2 regions of the Bacillus sp. NP247 genome follow, and region 2 is predicted to be linked to the other one. Evidence: a T-box and tRNA genes for the amino acid it is inferred to sense, from the RefSeq annotation. Region 2 holds a T-box; the other holds one or more tRNA genes.
The links. A T-box is a leader RNA that pairs with one kind of tRNA and senses whether it is charged. The one in region 2 lies ahead of serS (serine--tRNA ligase), so its partner is inferred to be a tRNA-Ser.
Positions count from the first base shown of each region.

Region 1: it has a tRNA-Ser gene. The T-box ahead of serS (serine--tRNA ligase) is inferred to sense a tRNA for this amino acid. The anticodon was not compared.

Region 1 is NZ_CP076653.1:2,691,089-2,699,197, forward strand. It holds gene serS (serine--tRNA ligase) at 1-1,107, shown strand, start outside; tRNA gene KPL75_RS14125 (tRNA-Ser) at 1,262-1,354, shown strand; gene KPL75_RS14130 (sigma factor-like helix-turn-helix DNA-binding protein) at 1,521-1,916, shown strand; gene KPL75_RS14135 (deoxynucleoside kinase) at 1,952-2,620, opposite strand; gene KPL75_RS14140 (deoxynucleoside kinase) at 2,623-3,258, opposite strand; gene KPL75_RS14145 (cysteine hydrolase family protein) at 3,382-3,921, opposite strand; gene tadA (tRNA adenosine(34) deaminase TadA) at 4,028-4,522, shown strand; RNA gene ffs (signal recognition particle sRNA large type) at 4,601-4,865, shown strand; gene dnaX (DNA polymerase III subunit gamma/tau) at 4,998-6,686, shown strand; gene KPL75_RS14165 (YbaB/EbfC family nucleoid-associated protein) at 6,712-7,038, shown strand; gene recR (recombination protein RecR) at 7,053-7,649, shown strand; gene KPL75_RS14175 (YaaL family protein) at 7,664-7,885, shown strand.
Region 2 is NZ_CP076653.1:381,784-396,247, reverse strand. It holds gene menA (1,4-dihydroxy-2-naphthoate polyprenyltransferase) at 1-17, shown strand, start outside; gene KPL75_RS02150 (N-acetylmuramoyl-L-alanine amidase family protein) at 190-873, shown strand; gene KPL75_RS02145 (polysaccharide deacetylase family protein) at 1,188-2,030, shown strand; gene KPL75_RS02140 (alpha/beta hydrolase) at 2,261-2,971, shown strand; gene KPL75_RS02135 (YxeA family protein) at 3,087-3,452, opposite strand; gene KPL75_RS02130 (DUF6262 family protein) at 3,634-3,876, shown strand; gene KPL75_RS02125 (sulfotransferase family 2 domain-containing protein) at 4,180-4,995, opposite strand; gene KPL75_RS02120 (sulfite exporter TauE/SafE family protein) at 5,041-5,811, opposite strand; T-box leader at 6,462-6,691, shown strand; gene serS (serine--tRNA ligase) at 6,777-8,051, shown strand; gene KPL75_RS02110 (DUF1349 domain-containing protein) at 8,231-8,860, shown strand; partial or broken gene KPL75_RS02105 (DNA repair protein) at 9,722-10,435, shown strand; gene KPL75_RS02100 (reverse transcriptase/maturase family protein) at 10,994-12,805, shown strand; partial or broken gene KPL75_RS02095 (DNA repair protein) at 12,906-13,457, shown strand; gene KPL75_RS02090 (YolD-like family protein) at 13,454-13,795, shown strand; gene ppsA (phosphoenolpyruvate synthase) at 13,927-14,464, shown strand, end outside.

The sequences.
Region 1 (8,109 bases), 2.3 Mb from region 2:
CAACAAATTTCAGTATTAAAGCGTGAAAAGAAAGATGCGGAAGCTCTAATTCTAGAAATGCGTGAAGTTGGGGAAAAAGTAAAAGATCTTGATAATGAGCTTCGTACAGTTGAAGAAGATTTAGAAAGATTAATGCTATCTATCCCAAATATCCCTCATGAATCTGCTCCAATAGGTGAAACAGAGGATGATAACGTAGTGGCACGTACTTGGGGAGAAGTGAAAGAATTTACTTATGAGCCAAAACCACATTGGGACCTTGCTACTGATTTAGGGATTTTAGATTTTGAACGTGCTGGGAAAGTAACAGGAAGCCGATTTGTATTTTACAAAGGTGCTGGTGCAAGATTAGAACGTGCTTTGATTAGCTTTATGCTTGACCTTCATACTGATGAGCATGGATATGAGGAAGTATTGCCTCCTTATATGGTAAACCGTGCAAGTATGACAGGAACAGGACAACTTCCGAAGTTTGAAGAAGATGCATTCCGTATTGAAAGTGAAGATTATTTCCTAATCCCAACAGCTGAAGTACCTGTAACGAATATGCATCGTGATGAGATTGTGAGTAAAGAGCAATTGCCGATACGATATGCTGCGTTTAGCTCATGCTTCCGTTCTGAAGCAGGTTCAGCTGGTCGTGATACACGCGGTTTAATTCGCCAACACCAATTTAATAAAGTTGAACTTGTGAAGTTCGTGAAACCAGAAGATTCTTACGAGGAGTTAGAAAAATTAACAAATGATGCAGAGCGCGTGTTACAATTATTAGAGTTGCCATATCGCGTTATGAGCATGTGTACAGGAGATTTAGGATTTACAGCAGCGAAGAAATACGATATTGAAGTATGGATTCCAAGCTATGGTACATATCGTGAAATTTCTTCTTGTAGTAATTTTGAGGCCTTCCAAGCGAGACGCGCGAATATCCGTTTCCGCCGTGAGCCAAATGGCAAACCGGAACATGTTCATACACTAAATGGATCTGGTCTTGCAATTGGACGTACAGTGGCAGCTATTTTAGAGAACTACCAACAAGAAGATGGTACAATTATAATTCCAGAAGTTCTTCGCCCTTATATGGGAGGAAAAACAGTTATTAAATAAGTTAAAACATTCATCGGTATGAGTGATTGGTAATTATGGACGTTGTCAGCAGTGTCATAAAGGAGAGGAAAAGTGAAATTTTCCTTTCCTCATAATTTATTATAGTGGGGTTGACTAACTGTTTTTCTTTTGATATTATATTTGATGTCAATATGGAGGTATACCCAAGTCTGGCTGAAGGGATCGGTCTTGAAAACCGACAGGCGGCGAGAGTCGCGCGGGGGTTCGAATCCCTCTACCTCCTCCAGATATAATTGACAACAGCGCATATAAGTGGAGATTGGAGAACTCGTTACCAACACGTAACGAGTTTTTATTTTAAAACCAATCATAAAGTATGATGTAAGGATACAGTGTCCTTATTACACACTCATATTCCGATGATTATCTTCATAGATATGAAAGGAGTTAACATGGATCTTATTATACAAACGTTTCCTTTAGATGGAAAAACTTTATATTATGTACAATGTCCTGTCTGTAAGAACAATAGAATTTTAAACAGTGGTGCAAATGTGTCGCGCATTATAAGTGATGATACATTTCGTAAACTTTGTGGTTGCACTTGTGATGTAAAACAGGTTGTAAAAAAAGTAGAGGTAACAAAAGAAGCTGAAAAACCAGCTGTGCAAAAAGAAGTAACTCCAAAACGTACAGGGAAATTACTAACAGCAGTAATTAATGGGGAAGAAATGACTGTTAAAGAGATTGCTGAAACATATGATATTAGTACGAGTACTGTTCGTCAGCGTATTAACGCTGGAAAGCCAGAGAGTGAAATTATTGCTCCGACGAAAAAGAAAAAGTAATTTCATAGGAAAACCCGTGCATATGCACGGGTTTTTTATTTTACAAGTTTACGTGTTTGTTTTAAAAAATGTCCAATTTTTTTAATGATTGGTTCGATTGAATCGCCATCTTTTAAAATATCGTATTCATTAATGTTTAATCGTAAAACAGGGCATGAATTAAAGTTATTAATCCAGTTATCGTAACGTCCATGCATCTCTTTCCAATACTCAATTGGTGTTTGCTGCTCCATCGGACGTCCTCGTTCTTGAATACGATCGACAATATCATCAAAAGAACCTTCTAGGTAAATTAATAAGTCTGGATGAGGGAAGTAAGGAGTCATGACCATAGCATCAAATAAACCTTTGTATGTTTCATAATCAGTTTCAGTCATTGTACCCTTTTCGTAATGCATCTTTGCGAAAATACCAGTGTCCTCATAGATAGAACGGTCTTGAACAAAACCGCCACCATATTCGAAAATTCTTTTTTGTTCTTTAAATCGTTCTGCTAAAAAATACACTTGTAAGTGAAAGCTCCAGCGTGTGAAATCAGCATAGAACTTGTCCAAATATGGGTTGGAATCTACTTTTTCAAAAGATGTACGATAACCTAAAGCGTTAGCTAATGCAGTTGTCATAGTTGATTTACCGACACCTACTGTTCCAGCAATAGTGATAACTGCATCGTTTGGTATATCATATTTTTGCCTTAAATTCATTGTTATTTCGGCTCCTTCAAGAGAGTATTTTGAAGAGCGGATAAGATGACATTTAAATCATCAGGATTTCTTACAAAATCCATATCGTCTCCATTAAATTTCAATACTGGAATATCTGGATGGTCCTTTTTGAAAGCATCCATTGCTGTTTCGTAATCTTTTGTAAGCTGTAGCAAGTAATTTGGATCCATATTTTTTTCGAATTCTCTTCCGCGCATCGCAATTCGTTTTTGTAATGTTTCTAGGCTTGCTGTTAAATAAACGATGACATTTGGTACAGGCATATCTTGCGTAAGAATGCGATAAATTTGCATGTACTTGTCATATTGAGAATCTTTTAATGTACGGGATGCAAAAATTAAATTTTTAAATATATGATAATCTGCTACTACAGGCTTCCTTTGATTTAAATACTTTATGTTAATATCCTCTAGTTGTTTGTATCTATTACAAAGAAAGAACATCTCTGTTTGAAAACTCCATTCGTCGATGTCTTCGTAGAATTTTCCTAAAAAAGGATTTTCATCAACAATCTCTTTTAGTAAGTGGAGTTGCATGTGAGTTGAAAGTTCCTTCGCAAGTGAAGTTTTTCCAACACCAATTGGTCCTTCAACCGTGATAAATGGTACTCCGGTCACGCTGTTTCCTCCTTTCAATCAGTGATTTACCGTGACTACTAAAAACACAAAACAGAATTATTGTAGCACAAGAGGGGAGCGAGCGGACTAATTTGATATAAAAAGTTGGAAAATAGATATGTATTAACTAAATTTTATTTGGGATGACGGTACAATATTTGCCTTTAATGTGGCTTCCATTATTTTTAAAGCATGTTCATTATCTTGCTCGTTATTAGAAGCGATACAATCCCGTGGTACATAAAGTGTATAATTTCTCATATGGGCATCATTAGCTGTAAAAAGGATGCATATGTTCCCGGCAATTCCTGTTAAAATGAGATTTTCGATTTTTAAATAACCCAATAAAGAATTCAAAGGTGTTTCATAAAAAGCAGAGTAATGTGGTTTAATAAAAATGTAATCGTCAGTATGCGGAGCAATGGCCTCAATAATATTTTTACTATACTCATTTGTGCAATGAGTAATAAGTTGATCGATATCAGATCTCCAAAGTTGATAGTGATCATTGACATAAATTATTGGATACCCCAATGATTTCATGCTGTCCTTTAATTGTAAAATGGGGTTCTTTATAATTTCACATTTCTGTGCCAGAATGGGCCCGTGGGAGAATTGAAAATCATTAATCATATCGATAATGAGTAAGGCAGTATTTTTCATATGTAATTCCCTCTCTTTCTTCTTTAGGTTGGATTGAATTTGTAAAAGTTATCCCACCTGCAAGAAATGAAAAAGTGTATTTTATTTTTGGTGAAAGGACTATGTTATGGAGCGAGATATATATTTTATGCAGTTGGCAATAGAGGAAGCAAAGAAGGCGGAGGCGATACAGGAGGTACCAATTGGTGCTGTAATTGTGCTAGATGGTGAAGTGATTAGTGTCGCACATAACTTAAGAGAAACTGAACAGAGATCAATAGCTCACGCCGAGCTCTTAGCTATTGATGAAGCTTGCAAAAAATTAGGGACATGGCGTTTAGAAGATACAACGTTATATGTAACATTAGAACCTTGTCCAATGTGTGCAGGGGGAATTGTTTTATCGCGTGTAAAACGGGTTGTATATGGTGCGAGCGATCCGAAAGGTGGATGTGCAGGTACATTGATGAATCTTTTAACTGATGAGCGTTTTAATCATCAGTGTGAAGTAGTGACTGGTGTACTTGAAGAGGAATGTGGTACGTTGTTAACGAGTTTTTTTAGGGAGCTTCGTAAGAAAAGAAAAGAAGCGAAAAAACTAGAGAAAAGTAATGGTAACTAACGTATTTGCATTTTGTAAAAAAACAAGTTATACTGATAATGCCTTATCCAAGGCAACCGAATATTGGTTTTAACTTTGCCGTGCTAAGCGGGGAGGTAGCGGTGCCCTATACTCGCAATCCGCTCTAGCGAGGCCGAATCCCTTCTCGAGGTTATGCTGCTGTAAGGTCTGCCTTAAGTAAGTGGTGTTGACGTTTGGGTCCTGCGCAACGGGACCCCGTGAACCTTGTCAGGTCCGGAAGGAAGCAGCAATAAGCGGGTTTTCTCGTGTGCCGCAGGAGTGCCTGAACCGAGCTAACTGCTTGAGTAACGCTTATGGTACGTAATCGACAGAAGGTGCACGGCAGTTATATATGTATACAAAACTCACCTTAATATAAAGGTGGGTTTTTTGTATGGAAAATAACTTTTGGAATCTATAAACAGAATGGGTTATAATAAATGAGATAATAACCTTTGAGGGAGGCCGTATTTTCGTGTCATACCAAGCGTTATACCGAACATGGAGACCGCAAAAATTCGAAGATGTAGTCGGTCAAAAGCACGTGACAAAAACGTTGCAAAATGCCCTTCTTCAAGAGAAAGCTTCACATGCTTATTTGTTTTCTGGTCCGAGGGGAACAGGGAAAACGACAATTGCAAAAGTATTTGCAAAGGCAATTAACTGTGAACACGCCCCGGTAGCTGAACCTTGTAATGAATGTCCTTCTTGTTTAGGAATTACACAAGGGTCTATTTCAGATGTATTAGAAATTGATGCGGCTTCAAATAACGGTGTAGATGAAATTCGAGATATAAGAGATAAAGTAAAATATGCTCCAAGTGCTGTAGGATATAAAGTATACATTATTGATGAAGTTCACATGCTTTCTATGGGTGCCTTTAATGCGCTTTTGAAAACTTTAGAAGAGCCGCCAGGACATGTTATCTTTATTTTGGCGACAACAGAACCGCATAAGATTCCAGCTACAATCATTTCGCGTTGTCAGCGTTTTGAGTTTCGAAAGATATCAGTAAATGATATCGTTGAGAGGTTATCGACAGTCGTGACAAATGAAGGTACGCAAGTAGAAGATGAAGCGTTACAAATCGTAGCGCGTGCCGCCGAAGGTGGTATGCGTGATGCGCTTAGTCTTATCGATCAAGCTATTTCTTATAGTGATGAGATGGTGACGAGTGAGGATGTTTTAGCTGTAACAGGATCTGTATCTCAGCGATATTTAGGTGACCTGGTAGAATGTATACGTGAAAATGATGTATCAAGAGCGTTACGTATTATAGATGAGATGATGAGTAAAGGGAAAGATCCAGTTCGCTTTATGGAGGATTTCATTTATTACTATCGTGATATGCTTTTATATCAAACTTCACCACAATTAGAACATATGTTGGAACGAGTAATTGTAGATGATCAATTCCGTACGTTAAGTGAAGAAATGCAACCGGAAGTAATCTATGAAATTATTCATACCCTTAGTAAGGGACAACAGGAGATGAAGTGGACAAATCATCCAAGAATATTCTTGGAAGTTGTTATGGTGCAACTGTGTCAGCAGTTTATGATGCAAGCAAACGGCGCAGATCGTTTACAAGCGATTATGAACAGGATGCAGCAGCTGGAGAAAGAGTTAGAGCAAGTTAAAAAGAATGGCGTGCCAGCTGGTGTGCAGCAGGAAGTAAGAGAGACGCGGGCAACACCAAAACCGGTACGAACAGGAAGTATGAAAATTCCTGTTGGACGTGTGAATGAAGTGTTAAAGCAAGCGAAGCGTCAAGATTTAGAACAGTTAAAAGCTGTATGGGGTGAATTATTAGGAAGGCTCAAGTCACATAACAAAGTAGCATTTGCTGTTTTGTTAGAAAATAGTGAACCAGTTGCGGCTTCTGATGATACCTATGTGTTAGCATTTCAATATGAGATTCATTGCAAAATGGCTAGTGAAAATCGAGAAGCGATGGATACATTGGAACAAACTCTTTTCGAATTGTTAAGTAAAAGGTTAAATATGATTGCTATCCCAAAAAGTGAATGGGGTAAAATTCGTGAAGACTTTTTACAACGCGAAGGCGGGGATTCTGAAGAAAGCCCAGAACAAAAGGAAGATCCTCTTATAGAAGAGGCTGTAAAATTAGTAGGGCAAGAACTTATTGAAATAAAAGAGTAATAATAATGAGGAGGAATTAATTATGATGCGTGGCGGAATGGGAAATATGAATAATATGATGAAACAAATGCAAAAGATGCAAAAAGACATGGCGAAGGCACAAGAAGAGCTTGGCGACAAAACAGTTGAAGGTACGGCTGGCGGCGGAATGGTTACTGTTATCGCAAATGGCCATAAGCAAGTTCTTGAAGTGAAAATTAAAGAAGAAGTTGTAGATCCAGAAGATATTGAAATGTTACAAGACTTAGTATTAGCTGCAACGAATGATGCACTTAAAAAGGTTGATGAACTTTCAAATTCTACAATGGGCAAATTTACAAAAGGTTTGAACTTACCAGGTGGAATGTTCTAGGAGGATATTGATATATGCATTATCCAGAACCAATATCAAAATTAATCGATAGTTTTATGAAGTTGCCAGGAATCGGGCCGAAAACGGCGGTTCGATTGGCATTCTTCGTGTTAGATATGAAAGAGGATGATGTGTTAGGTTTTGCGAAAGCGCTTGTGAATGCGAAGCGAGATTTAGCGTATTGTTCTATATGCGGGCATATCACTGACCGTGATCCTTGTTATATTTGTGACGATTCGCATAGAGATCAATCGGTTGTTTGTGTAGTACAAGAGCCGAAAGATGTAATTGCGATGGAAAAAATGAAAGAATATCAAGGTGTATATCATGTGTTGCGTGGTGCCATTTCTCCAATGGAGGGAATTGGACCTGAGGATATTAATATCCCGCAGTTATTAAAGAGACTACAAGATGAAACAGTACAAGAAGTGATATTAGCAACAAACCCTAATATTGAAGGGGAAGCTACAGCGATGTACATATCCCGCCTCTTAAAGCCGACAGGAATCAAAGTAACTCGTATTGCACATGGTCTGCCAGTTGGTGGAGATTTAGAATATGCAGATGAAGTAACACTATCGAAAGCTTTAGAAGGTCGTAGAGAGATATAAGAGGAGAAGGGAAAATGTTCTTTCAAAAAAAGGGTAAGTTGCGTAAAGAGTATGACGATAAGTTAATTGTATTATTAGAAAAGGTAAAGAATGAATGGTTACGTCAGAAGAGACTGGTTGAACAAAGTGTTGAGCCGTCTCAAGATGTACTTTGTTCTTTAAAAATAGCAGAGGCGAAATATTTTTTCTTGTTAAAAGAAGCAAAACGTCGTCCTGTGAAAATGGAACAATGGTAAAAGGTCCTGCTTTTTAAAGCGGGACCTTTTGCTTTTTATCGATTTATTTGTGAGTAACAGGGCTACTGGGATATCAAAGAGGAGAAAGAAAAGGCGGGAATGGAATTAGTTGTATCTAATTGTTAGTGCTTAGAAGAAATATTACTAATTAAAGGTTATAAAGATGAAGTGGTAGGAGTTATGTTATAGATGTTCTTTTTTATCGCCTTGTCCCATACAAATGG
Region 2 (14,464 bases):
TTAGTTATCTATTTTAAATAAAAAACTATTGTTAAATGACTAAACTCCAATTTCTTAATTTTAATATAGAGAAATTGGAGTTTTTATCATTTTTAAACAAAATCGACATTATCTGCACTTTATCTTTATCAGCATTCATTACTATTTTCATTAGAAACTGAATGAAAAGCTGATAAGGAGATTGTTAAAATGAAAAAAAGAGCGATATTGCTTTTATTTATTATATTAATAATGGGCACAGGAGTTAGTTTAATACATGCTAAGGGGCATAAAAATATATCACAAGAGGATTTACGATTAAGAGGAAAAACAATTGTAATTGATCCGGGGCATGGTGGAGGAGATAGAGGGACGAAAGGAAAGAAATTTGGAACGATTGAAAAAGATCTTAATTTAAAAGTAGCACAAAATATAAAGAAAGAATTAGAAGAAAGAACGGATGCAAAAGTTATATTGACACGTGAAAAGGATACTAGCTTACTTCCAGAAACAAAGCAAAAGGAAGAATTACAAGCTCGTGTCAAAGTAGTTAAAGACCATTCGGCGGATCTTTATATTAGCATTCATCATGATGCTTTTAAGGATACAAGTGTAAATGGAATAACAACTCATTATGGGGCTAATAAAAGAAAAGATAAAAAGTTAGCTAAAATCGTACAAGAAGCTATTTTTGATCAAAATATAGATAATCACGATAGAGGCATTCATGGAAGTGATTTTCTTGTCTTAAGAGAAAATCCTTCCCCGGCAATTTTAATTGAGCTAGGGTTTACATCTAATGCGAGTGATGAAAAAAGAATGAATTCAGAAGAATTCCAAACAAAATCGCAAAAGGGTATTGTGGATGGCATTATTAATTATTTTATTATGTAATAAAAGGGGCAAATAGAAAAATACTGTTCTTTCTAAATTTTAATTAGAAAGAGTAGTATTTTTTATTTTTGGTGTATACCCAGCTTTCAAATTTATGAATTACCTTAATGGTATTAGAGGGACAAATACTTTTCTAAAGAGTGAATACAATACGTTATTCTTTAACTGATTTCGACATTATCTGCATTTTGTCTTTATTTTTCTCTATTAATCTATTTATTGTAAATATCGGTTGAAACTAATGATTCAGTCGAGGAAAGGCTCAGCCTTATAAATAATTAATATGAAAATCAATAGGGAAGGATCGAAAAATAATGAAAGAATCACAAAATAAGAAAAAAACAAGTGTATTAACTAAGGTAATAATATCTCTAGGAGTTGTTTTGGCAACGACCTTTTTCACATTCTTTTTAATTGGAGAATGGAACTCTACCCCAGCGAAGGGAGTAGCTAAGGAAAGTATGAAACAAGTTAATACTCAACAACAAGAAAAGAAAAAGGAAACATCACCGGCAAAACAAAAAAGACCTGATGGAAAGCCAGTAGGAAAAGTTGTTTATTTAACATTTGATGACGGTCCTAGCGAATTGACTGGGAAATTTTTAGATGTACTAAAAGAGCAAAATGTTGCTTCGACATTTTTTATGCAAGGTAGCAATTTACAAAATACAGGTTTTCAGGAAAATGTAAAACGAGCAGTAAAAGAAGGACATTATATTGGTGCACATAGTATGACACATAATAGTGATAAGTTATACAAAAAAGGACAATTTGTACCAGAGATGAAAGAAACGTTAGATTTTATCCATAATATTACGGGTACAACTCCTAAACTAGTCCGTCCACCATATGGATCTGCACCAGGATTAAAGGGTGAGGAAATTCGTAATCAAATTGTAGAAGCTGGAATGAAAGTTTGGGATTGGACAATTGATTCAAATGATTGGAAATTAAAAGATAATCCAACTCAGATTATCGAAAATGTAAAGAAACAGACAACAGAAGAAGTAGAAGTTGTTTTAATGCATGAAAAGGCACAAACATTACAAGCTCTTCCTGAAATTATTAAATTTTATAAAGAGCAAGGGTATGAATTTGGGGTATATAATGATGAAGATCATTTTCGTCTAAACTTCCAGAAAGATCAACGTTTATAGTATAAACATAGTTATCTTAAAAAGGTGTTTTTTATTACTAAAGTAACAACTAAACTAAAGTCGATTTTCTATACGTTAAAGAAATCGGCTTTTTCTTTATAAAATTTTATTTTAAAACGGCATTTGAGGGCTCGTATTATTTTTTCTAAACTTATTAGTTAAGATTATTCGACAATCATATTAATAATAATTAAAGTATAGAATATACAGATCTTAGGGAGGTGATATATGTGAAGAAATGGATGAAAATTACTCTATACTCTTTACTAGGCTTCTTAATTGTAGGAAGTATTACTTTTTTGACTTGGTCTCAGTTTACTTATAAACCAACGAAAGAGGCTTTGGCTTTAGTTGATAATAAAAAAGATGAAGAGAATATAGTATTTGGACAGAAAGATGCTAAAGTAGGGATTGTTTTTTATCAAGGTGCTAAAGTAGAAGTTGAGTCTTATAGTTACTTGGGGGAAGCTCTTGCAAAAGATGGGCATTTTGTAGTAATGCCTAAGTTACCATTAAACTTAGCGATACTTGGAACAAATGTGGTAGACAGTATAATTGAAAAGTATCCTGAAGTTCAAAAATGGTATGTTGCTGGGCATTCAATGGGTGGAGCTATGATTTCTAGGTATGCCTTTCAACATGAAGAAAAGGTAGACGGTATTATTCTCTTAGGTTCTTATCCTGCAGATGATTTCTCTAACAAGCTGATGCCAATGCTATCAATTTATGGGGAAGTAGATGGCTTAGCCACTGTAGAAAAAATAATGAACAATAAAAAATTAATGTCAAAGAATACAACTATGCACATGATAAAAGGGGGGAATCATGCTAATTTCGGCATGTATGGCGAGCAAACAGGTGATAATGCTAGCTTAATTACGTCAAAAGCACAACAAGATGAAACAGTGAAAGTAATTGAAGAATGGTTATTAAAACAATGATAGCGAATGTAATAAATTTACCGAAAGGATTCTCCCACCCCAAGCATGTGTAGGAAGATAGCCTAACGGTAGGTGGGAGAGATAATAAAGAGCCAACTCGTACGAATTGGCTCTTTTATTTATTTGCTATCTCCAATTGTCCCCTTATTTTCTCCGGAATATCCTTTTCAGAAATAACATCGTAAGAATAGACATACTTTCCTTTCACATGAATCTTTAAGTAAGTTTTTCTTATGAAATCATTAGGAGTGTTAGTTCCTACTGTATATTCTTTCTCATTCCTTGATTCATCAACGCCTTTTAGTGAGTACATAGCTCTTCCTTTATGATGATAATCCGGAACGCCATATCCTTTCGCAATGGCGTATACATCTTTTTCTTCAGCAATCGGATTAAATCTGTCCAAATCCCCGCGTAATATGAAAGGTAGTAAGTATATAGGGAGGCCTATTCCTATTATGTAAAGTACAAATTTCTTCATGATTGTTTCTCCTTTTACGTATTTACGTTTTTCAGTATAGAAAAAACTTCTTATGAATATAGCGGGGAATTTCTTAAGTTTTTCTTAACAAAATTTTTAAAGTGTGGTTATTTTAACTAATGTTTTCATGGAAATACCTGACAAAAGAACGAATGCTCTTTTGTCAGGAGTGATAACCTTAGTGAAAGCGCAATATCGAGTGAATAAAATAATACAGTTAATGAGTAAAGAAGGACAAAAAATCAATTTTAATTCAGTTTCAGAAAAAGCACTTGTTTCTAAAGCATATTTATATAGAGAACCCTTAATTAGAAAAAAGATTGAAGAGTTACTTCAACAGCAAGAAGGAATGCATGATTTTAAAAAGACAAAAAAAGACATCCGATGCCTAAAAAGATGTAATCATAAAAACTTTGAAAAATAAAATCAACCATTCAAAACATAGGAACAAGTTATTAGAAAGTGAAAATGAGCATCTAAAAACACAACTAAAAAAAGAATTAGGAAAAGTATATGGAAATTTATGCCGCATTAACGGGCAGTAAAACTCCCACCTCAAAATTCAGGTGGAGCAAAGAAGTTAGGCGGGAGATCGACTGCCCGTAAACGCCCGATTGGTGAAGGCTAATAATCAGTGGGGGATGAACAAAACCCCCACTGATTAAAGTTTCACTTTATAAATAGGAAGAAAAATCGTATCATTTTTCAGATAACATACTTAACAGTACTAGGGTCTTTGCACACTTTTATGTTCAGAAAAAGAAGTTAAATCATAATTATACATAATAAAATCTTTTGCAAATATCTCTTGAACCAACTGAAGTGTTTCTGCGTCATAAAAACTATCATAAGTAGGTAATCGTGGGAAAAGAGGCTTGGTAATATCAGCTTCTGCATAAATCCCTTTGTAAATCATCTTGCTACTTTGATGATGCCAAGATTTTGATAATAGATCTAATGGTGATTTTTTAAATTTATACTCCTCTTCTAGTTTCGAAATTCCTGTGTTGAAACTTTCTAGATAAATATAGTTCGTAACAAATTCCTCTTCCCCTTGTATATATTGGTGGGTAAAGTGAGGATCTACTAGATCTAATTTGGTCATGTGTGCTTTTAAATAATACAAAAATAGTTTAAAGGAAATGGGTTTATTGCAGGTTTCGTCACCATACAGAAATAGTCGAATGGGCTTCCATGCGGGATGCTCAATATTTAGCGATGGAATCAGAGCAGCAAAAGAACTTACTGCTCTTCTATAAGGGTTTCTTACTAGTTTATACGTATTCTTTTCTTTTGCTTGTAATCCGTTGGCTAATTGTATTAAATGATCTGTAGAGTTTGTGTATACTTCATACTCATAATTATGAATAAAAGGGTCATAATTTATTGCTTCTTCAAATAAATTAATTTGATAAAAAAACCAGTTTGCTAGCGACGTACAACCACTTTTTTGGCTCCAAAATAAGATTAGAGGAAAATCTTTATGAAAATGAGGTACACGTCCTCGCTTAAGTATAAAATTATATAGTTCTGTATAATCCATTTTGAACCTCCATTCTTATATAACAAAAGTATAAAACGCTTTCAATTAAGAGGTGACTAACTTTAGTCCACTAATACAAATAATGATAGCTAGAAATATTTGAAGAGGTTTAACGGGGATTTTAGTGGAGCATTTACTACCAAGTATGACTCCTGGAATAGAACCGATAAGTAAATTAATTGTTAATATATAATCGACGTTTCCTAAATTCATATTTAATATGCTTGCCACAGTAACTAATATGAAAGCATGTGCAATATCTGTTCCTACTAATTCAGATGTTTTCATTTGATATAAATAGATCATTGCAATAGCAAATAAAGAACCAGAGCCAACCGAGGTAAGTCCAACGATAAAACCAAGTATAGCACCAATAAAAATAGTTAAATTCTTCTTTTGTTCTAAAGTTTGTTTTTGAAAATAATTTTGTGTAGATTCATTATAGAAAAAGGCTTTTATAAAAATAGAGATTGCTGCAAAGATTAAAACATAACCTAATACATATTTTATGATTCCCTCTCGATTGAAATGAAAAATTGGTAAAAAATGAATAGTTATTATTGCGATAACTGCACTAGGTATGCTCCCCATAGCTAGATATTTTACTAATCTAAAGTTTATAGTCTTCTGTTTCCAGTGTTGGGATATTCCAAACATTTTAGTGATAGAATTATATACTAGATCTGTTCCAACAGCGATGGAAGGACTTATACCTAATGTTAGGAGAAATGGAGTCAATAATGCTGCGCCTCCTATCCCTGTTACCCCCACTAATACCCCTATGATGAAACCCATCATTATAATAGAAACACTCATTATATTTTCCCTCCTATCCCGATGGCTCTTACTTATTCGTTACCATTTTTAAATAGCCGTTCAATACGGGAATTTATACGGGATATTTGGTGAAAATAAATTCCGTTTTTTCTTATATCCATACATATCAAAAGAAAGGGTAACTAAATGAAAAATGATAACTACTCATACCAGTGTATTTAAATACCAATGTAAAGGTACTTAATTTTGTAGATGAAATGTTAGTGTATTAAAAATAACTCATATATGTGTATGAAATTTCTAGGCGCATTGAAACTTAATAGCGGTACAGTCGATATACGTATAAAAATATATTATAAGGATACATTGTTTTATGAATTTATTTATCTTTAGGTTATATAGATTACATAAAGTTAAAAAGTTGTTGGCATTCAGGAATTAAACGAAGATCTTCAGTTTGTTGCGCATATTGCATGAATCTGTCCCACGCGTGTAAAATGTTTAAATAATAATGCTGAAAATAGAGGGGGATTCACACCATTTCTAGATAAATTATGACTTCCTTCTGTATATAAATATTGGAAAATATAAGTTTGTAAATTAATTGTGAATATATTTTATTTTTAAAAATATCCCTTGATAAATACACAGAATTATTGTAAAGTGATGATAATTAAAATGTATATTGTTTGAAAGCGATGAAAGGAAATAGTAACAAGTATTTTTTCTTTTAGAGAGTCGGTGGGTGGTGTAAACCGATAGAAAGAACTTGTGAATCCGTCCTTGAGCGAAATGTGGAACACTTCAATGTGAAGTTAGTAATCGTTTCCGGCTAAAAGCCGTTAATAATTTAAGTGGAGGGCGTATATTTTTGCGCTTTCAACTAGGGTGGCAACGCGGGTTAACTCTCGTCCCTTTTATAGGGACGGGAGTTTTTTGTATTTTATTTAGTAAACATCCTAATTTTAATACGATTTGTTACTTAATTAAGGGGGAAATAAAACATGTTAGATGTAAAAGTATTACGTACAAATTTAGAAGAAGTAAAGAAAAAATTACTTTATCGTGGTGGAGAGTTTTTTGAATTAGATAAATTCGAGGAATTAGATCAAAAGCGTCGTGAACTGTTAGTGAGGGTAGAAGAGTTAAAAAATAAACGCAATGAAGTATCTGAACGTATTGCGAATTTCAAGCGTGAAAAACAAGATGCTAATGAACTTATTAGTGAAATGCGTGAAGTAGGAGAAAATATTAAAACGTTAGATGATGAGTTACGTTATGTAGAAGAAGAGTTAAATACAATATTGCTAGCATTACCAAATCTACCTAATGAGACAGTGCCTGTTGGAACATCAGAAGATGATAATGTCGAAATACGCAAGTGGGGAGAAATAAATGAATTTTCATTTGAAGCAAAACCACATTGGGAAGTTGCTGAAAAATTAGGATTACTAGATTTTGAGCGTGCAGCAAAAGTAACGGGAAGCCGCTTCGTCTATTACAATGGATTAGGAGCACGTTTGGAGCGAGCGGTAGCTAACTTTATGTTAGATTTACATGTTGAAGAACATGGGTATACAGAGGTGATTCCGCCATTTATCGTAAATAGCGATAGTTTATTAGGAACAGGACAATTCCCGAAATTTAAAGAAGATGTATTCACATTAGAGGGAACAGATTACTCTTTAATTCCAACAGCGGAAGTACCATTAGCAAACTATTATCGTGATGAAATTTTAAATAGTGAAGATTTACCTATTAATTTTACAGCACATACTCCATGCTTCCGTTCTGAAGCCGGTAGTGCAGGACGTGATACGAGAGGGTTAATTCGTCAGCACCAATTTAGTAAAGTTGAAATGGTTAAATATACAAAACCTGAAGATTCATACAATGAGTTAGAAAAATTAACAGCAAATGCCGAAAGGGTATTGCAATTGTTACAATTACCTTATCGAGTGATTGTATTATGTACTGCTGATATGGCATTTCCTGCTGCAAAAACATATGACATTGAAGTTTGGTTACCAAGCTATGGCGTATATCGTGAAATTTCTTCTTGCTCAAACTGTGAAGATTTCCAAGCGCGTCGAGCAAGTATACGTTTCCGCCGTACACAAGGTGCAAAACCAGAGTTGGTACACACATTAAATGGTTCTGGATTAGCTATAGGTCGTACAGTAGCGGCTATTTTAGAGAACTACCAACAAAAAGACGGTTCAGTTATAATTCCAGAAGTATTGCGTCCATACATGAGAGGAATAGAAGTTATTAAATGAGAAAGATATTGATTTGAGATAAAGTGTAATAGCTTATAAACGTTTTGAGGAATACAGAATTATTTAAGTTGATGAAGACGGGAAGAAATTCTTTTAGGAGGTCACATATCAAGATTAAATAATTTTACTGTGTAAGTACTTTTCTATAATAAATATAAAAGGTTAAGGAGATATTAATAATGCATAATCAATATAGATTAATAGATGAATTTAATAATGCGGAATTTGATAAAAGTTTAAAATGGTTCTCCCCACCTAAAGGTTGGGAGGTTAATAGCAATAAATCGAAGTTAATAATCAAACCTGATAAAGAGACAGATTTCTGGCAAAAAACACACTATGAATTTCAAGTTGATAACGGCCATTTTTTATACTATGAACTAAATGGAGACTTTAGATTAATTACGAAAGTAAGCTCTAAACCAGTGAATAAATATGATCAAGCAGGTTTAATGGTTCGATTTTCAAAAGATACTTGGTTAAAGACATCTGTTGAGTATATACCTGATGACAATAGTAAATTAGGTGTTGTTGTAACAAAGAATGGATATTCTGATTGGTCTAGTCAGGAATTTTTGGGAGATTTAAATTCTCTTTACTATCGTATAACAAGAAAGGGTAATAATTACTATGTTGATTATTCATTAGACGGGGGGTTATGGAAACAAATAAGAATGGCTCACCTTTTTGAAGAAAAAGATTGCATGAAAGTTGGCATTTATGCTTGCAGTCCACAAGGTGATGGGTATGAAGCAGAGTTTGAATTTATTAAGATTGAAAATATAGATGATAATACAAAGGTTTACTAAAAGTATAAAGCTAACATAACTTTTATAGGTCTATTGAATGAAAAGTTGATTAATTGTGAATTTGAAATAAAGGTAAGGTGTTTTGAATAGAATACCTTAGTGTATTAGTAAAACCCTGAATCTGTAAGATAGAGTATATAAAAATATTTGTTGGCTAGATTGTTATTTTAAAAAAAGAATGAGCAATGTGAATGTAATTGAAAATACAAAAGTGGAGAGAGTGTTTGAACAGTATCCTAAAAACATTTAATCGAGCGATTGTATTTGCTGTAAATGATAATATGCCAGTTGAAGAATTAAAACAGTGCATTGTATTGGCGTTCACTTATCATACTTGAAAACATCTTCCTGTGCTTGGTCTTTAATAAAGAGAAGTTAAAACATTTTTATAAGAACCTCTCAGCGAAGTAAAGTAATATTTATATATTTAGCTAGTAAAAAAAGGAGTGAGCTATATTTTAGCTCACTCCTTTTTTTATCTTAATGTCCGGTATTTAAAGTGATTTTTCATTTGATACAAATTCTTTTAGCGTCTGCAGTTCTTGGGATAAATCCGATTCAAAGACATCCTCTTGATCGCTTCTAAAGATCAAATTCTTCTAGTCTATATCACGAAATTTTCTATTAATTATTTTTTAATCATCTTTAACAGTTCTTACTGCGGGGTACACTCTAATTAGATTGTTTAGAGCTAAATATGTGCAATTTAATGTTTAATGGTGAAAATAACATCAGCATTTGAATATTGAGGGAAATCTCTTAAGTTTCTTAAAAAAATTTAAAAGTACGGTTATTTTAACCAATATTTTCATAAAAACGCCTTTAAAAAGAACTAATGTTCTTTTGTTAGGGGTGATAACCTTGTATGATTATTCTCTTTTACCGAATCGTATTATTTTATGTGTAGATCTTCGTAGCTTCTATGCAAGTGTGTCATGTATTAAAAAAGGACTTGATCCACGGTATACAAAATTGGCTGTCGTAGGAGATGTAAATCGGAGTGGATCAATCGTATTAGCGGCAACACCGCCATTAAAAGCATTAGGAGTTAAGAAGATGGCACGGTTGTACGAAATACCGAATCGGCCAGATATTATTATTGTAAATCCAATTATGCATACGTATATAAAATGTTCAAATTACATAACGGGTTTAGCTCTGCAGTATGTCGCGCCAGAAGATTTTCATCAATATAGTATCGACGAGTTTTTCATGGATTTGACCGCGAGTATTCATTTGTTTGCGAGTAATCCGTGCGAGTTCGCATTAAAGTTCAAGCGAGAAATATGTGAACGTACACGGATTGAAAGTACGATTGGGATAGGGCCTAATTTATTATTGAGTAAAGTAGCAATGGATATTGAAGCGAAAAAGAATAAAGATGGAATAGCGCACTGGACATATGACGATATACCCGAGAAGTTATGGTGTATTAGACCGCTCAGTAAATTTTGGGGTATATCGTACAAAACGGAAATGAAATTGAATCGAAAAGGTATACATGCAATTGGAGAATTAGCTCAGTATCCTTTGAAATATTTAAAGCAATCGTTTGGTGTAATAGGGGAAGAATTAGTGCGCCCGTAAGGGGTATGTTTGAATCTGTCGATAGCAAGACAGCAGGATATATTGCAACGCCTGTCATCACCTAACTTATCCGGGAAGGAAACTAAACGGGGAGTGTAGCATGTTAGGAAAGTCATAAGTTGACTAAGTACTAAGTCACGACTGAATGGCGAGATGAGAATTGTAAACAAGGATGAAGGTTGCATTACTTGAACGATAACCTGAGCAGTCCCATCGCCGGCTACAGCGGAAAGTACTTATAAACGCTGTATAATCTTAGGGAATTAGTATTGCAGTTCTGCTAATTCCAGCAATACGATAGATTAGGCAATCCTAGTAAAGGATAAAAGGTGAAAGTCGCATCCGACATTACAAATAGCTATGTCAACATACATCTAAACGGGGATTACCTAAATCAGGAAGCCCATAGGGCTATAGTTTTCTGGAACTTGAATACCTGACATGGTAACGGAGTTCTCGTAGTAGTCAGAGATAGGGAAAGCCTATTACAAGGCAAAGGGGAACAGCTTATCCAGCTATATACACGATGGAAGGAGCGTGAGGCTCATGAGAAATCCAGATGATGTATTAGGCAGTCTAGTAACAAAGTCTAACAATAAAAACTATAAATATAATCGTCTTTACAGAAATCTATACAATCCAGCCTTTTATCTAAAAGCCTACACAAATATCAGCTCTAATCAAGGAAATATGACAAAAGGGACTGATGGAAAAAACATCGATGGTTTCAGTTTGGAGAAAATAAATATCCTAATAGAATCGCTAAAAGATGAGAGTTATCAACCACACCCCTCCAAGCGGGTCTTCATACCTAAAAAGAATGGCTCAAAGCGTCCATTAGGTATACCAACATTCAAGGATAAACTTCTACAAGAAGTTATTCGAATGATACTCGAAGCGATATATGAAATGAGTTTTAAGGAAAGCTCTCATGGTTTTCGTCCCAAACGGAGCTGTCATACGGCTTTACACAAAGTACGTAAAACTTTCACTGGGGTGAAATGGTTCGTTGAAGGGGATATTAGTGGTTTTTTCGACAATATCGACCACCACACACTTATAGCATTACTAAGAAGGCGGATAACTGATGAGAAATTTATTCGCCTAATATGGAAATTTCTACGAGCAGGATACCTAGAAGAATGGAAGTATCGAGGTAGCTATAGTGGCACCCCACAAGGGGGAATCATCAGCCCACTTTTATCTAACGTGTATCTAACAGAATTAGATACTTTTATGGAAGAGTACCAAAAAGAGTTTTCTAAAGGAGCAAAAAGGAAAACTACAAAAGCCTATAAACGTCAGGAATACCTAACATACAAACACAGAAAACAACTAAAGGAAAACTGGGGACAGCTCACGGAACAAGAAAAGAAGCAAGGAATTATAAAATATAAATCCTTGAAAGAAGAGTTGCTTAAAACTCCTTTCGGAGACCCCATGGATGACTCATACAAAAGAATTCAATATGTCAGATACGCGGATGACTTTCTTGTGGGGATAATTGGTAACAAAGCGGATGCGGTAAAAGTTAAAGAAGATCTAACAAACTTCTTAAGAGACAAGCTAAAACTTGAATTGTCACAAGAAAAAACACTAATCACACATAGCTCAAAAAAAGCAAGATTCTTAGGATATAACATCACAGCAAATAGAATGCCAGTTACTAAACGTGATAAAAATGGATTTCTAACCAGACACCAAATTATGAGATGTAAACTGTATCTTCCTTCGGAAAAATGGATTGAAAAGCTCAAACAATATGGAGCTCTACGCATCATGGCAGATGGGAAATGGAGAATATGGCATCGCACTTATCTCCTAAATAATGACGAACTAGAAATATTAAACACGTACAATGCGGAGATAAGAGGACTATATAACTATTACAGTCTTGCAGAAAACGTTTGTACACTCCAAAGCTTCCACTACTTTATGAAATATAGTTTCGTCAAAACTCTAGCTGCAAAACATAAAACATCTGTAGCTAAAGTAATGACAAAATATAAAGTTAAGGGAGATTTAGCTATTCAATATCAAACAAAATCCGAGAAAAGAATCAGTTACTTTTACAACGATGGATTTCGAAGAAAAGACAAGATTATGAATATAGTTCAAGACAATCTACCAAATTCACAACTATGGTGGCGTAATAGCTTAATCAAGAGATTGTGCGCAAATAAATGTGAATGGTGTGGAAAAAGTGATGCACCTTTAGAAATGCATCATGTTAAAAAATTGAAAGACTTAGAAGGCAAAAAGCTGTGGGAAAAGAAAATGATAGCAAGGAAAAGGAAAACCTTAGCATTATGTACAAGGTGTCACCAAGACCTACACAGCGGAAAGCTAGATGGATAAGTGGAAAGCCGTATACATCGAGAGATGTACGTACGGTTTGGAGGAAAGCACACGAAAATCTAACATAGCAATATGTCAAGACGTTGGGTGCTTATCCTACCATTTACATAGTAATGGGATTGATTTTAGCAGAATAGCAGAGAAATATGTTCCAGCGACAACATCTATAGCAAAGAGCCAAATATTATTACGTGATTACTCAATTGAAGAGTTCATAGTTATTTTATTAGAGCATATAGAAGAAGTTTGTTACAGGTTGAGACGAGAAAAGAAATGCGCTCAAACAATCCATTTTTCAGTTGGATATAGCAAGGAATATGGCGGTGGAATAAGAAAGGCACATACGTTAAATAGAGCAACAAATTTAACGATGGATATTTACAATGTTTGTACATATTTTTTATACGAGCGTCACAAAGGGGAACCGATTCGATCGTTAAGTGTCTCATTAACAAACCTTATTAATGAAGGAGAAGAGCAAATTTCACTTTTCGATAGCATTATACAAAGAGAAAAAGAAATGCGATTAACGAAGGTTATGGACGAAATTCGAACACGGTTTGGTAAGAACAGTATTTTACGAGGGATTTCCTACACAAGCGTCGCAACAGCAAGATATAGAAACACATTATTAGGAGGACACAAGTCGTGAAGAATGCTAATATACCAAAAGGAAGAGGGATGGTAAAGTGGCAACCGTTTGCCAGTATGCCAGAGCAGTTCGCAGTTATTAAAGAAATGATACAGGAGCAAACGAAAGTCTCGCGTCCAGTCTTAACACAAGATGCAAAAGAGGTGCTTGAAAATAAGTTATTAACTTCATTTTTAGGTGAAGAAGAGATTTTACTTACATATTATAAAGATGGCTATCTATATAAAAATTACATAACAGTAATAAATATAAATCCATTAAGTGAGACGATTACTTGTACGGATGTTTTTCATAATAAAAGAAGGTTTAAGTTTGGTGATGTAATTGAAGTGAATTAGAGGGGGGAAATAAAAGTGATTATCTCTTCCTAACTTAATTATACCACGTAAATAACGTTCGAAATAGACTGTTTATTCTCATTTACTATTGTTACAATCAAGAACACATGACTAGTAAGGAGAGGTGCCAAATGAGTTCTTTCGTTCTCGATTTTCAGGAAATAGAAAAAACACAGCTTTCGCTCGTTGGTGGAAAAGGATTGAATTTAGGGGAGTTAACAAACATTCAAGGGATACAAGTGCCAGAAGGATTTTGTGTTACAACGGTAGGATATGAAAAGGCCATCGAACAAAATGAAGTGTTTCAAACTTTGTTGACTCAACTAGTAATACTAAAAATTGAAGATCGAAATCAAATTGGTGAAATGAGTAAGAAAATCAGAGAAACCATTATGGAAGTAGAAATTCCTTCCGATGTAGTGGAAGCGGTGTCTCATTATCTCTCTCGTTTTGGCGATGAGCATGCTTATGCAGTGCGTTCTAGTGCTACTGCTGAAGATTTACCATATGCCTCGTTTGCTGGTCAACAAGATACGTATTTAAATATCATCGGAAAAGAAGCGATTTTGCAGCATGTAAGAAAGTGCTGGGCTTCCTTATTTACGGATCGTGCAGTAGTTTACCGAATGCAAAATGGTTTTGATCATAATCAAGTTTCTATATGTGTTG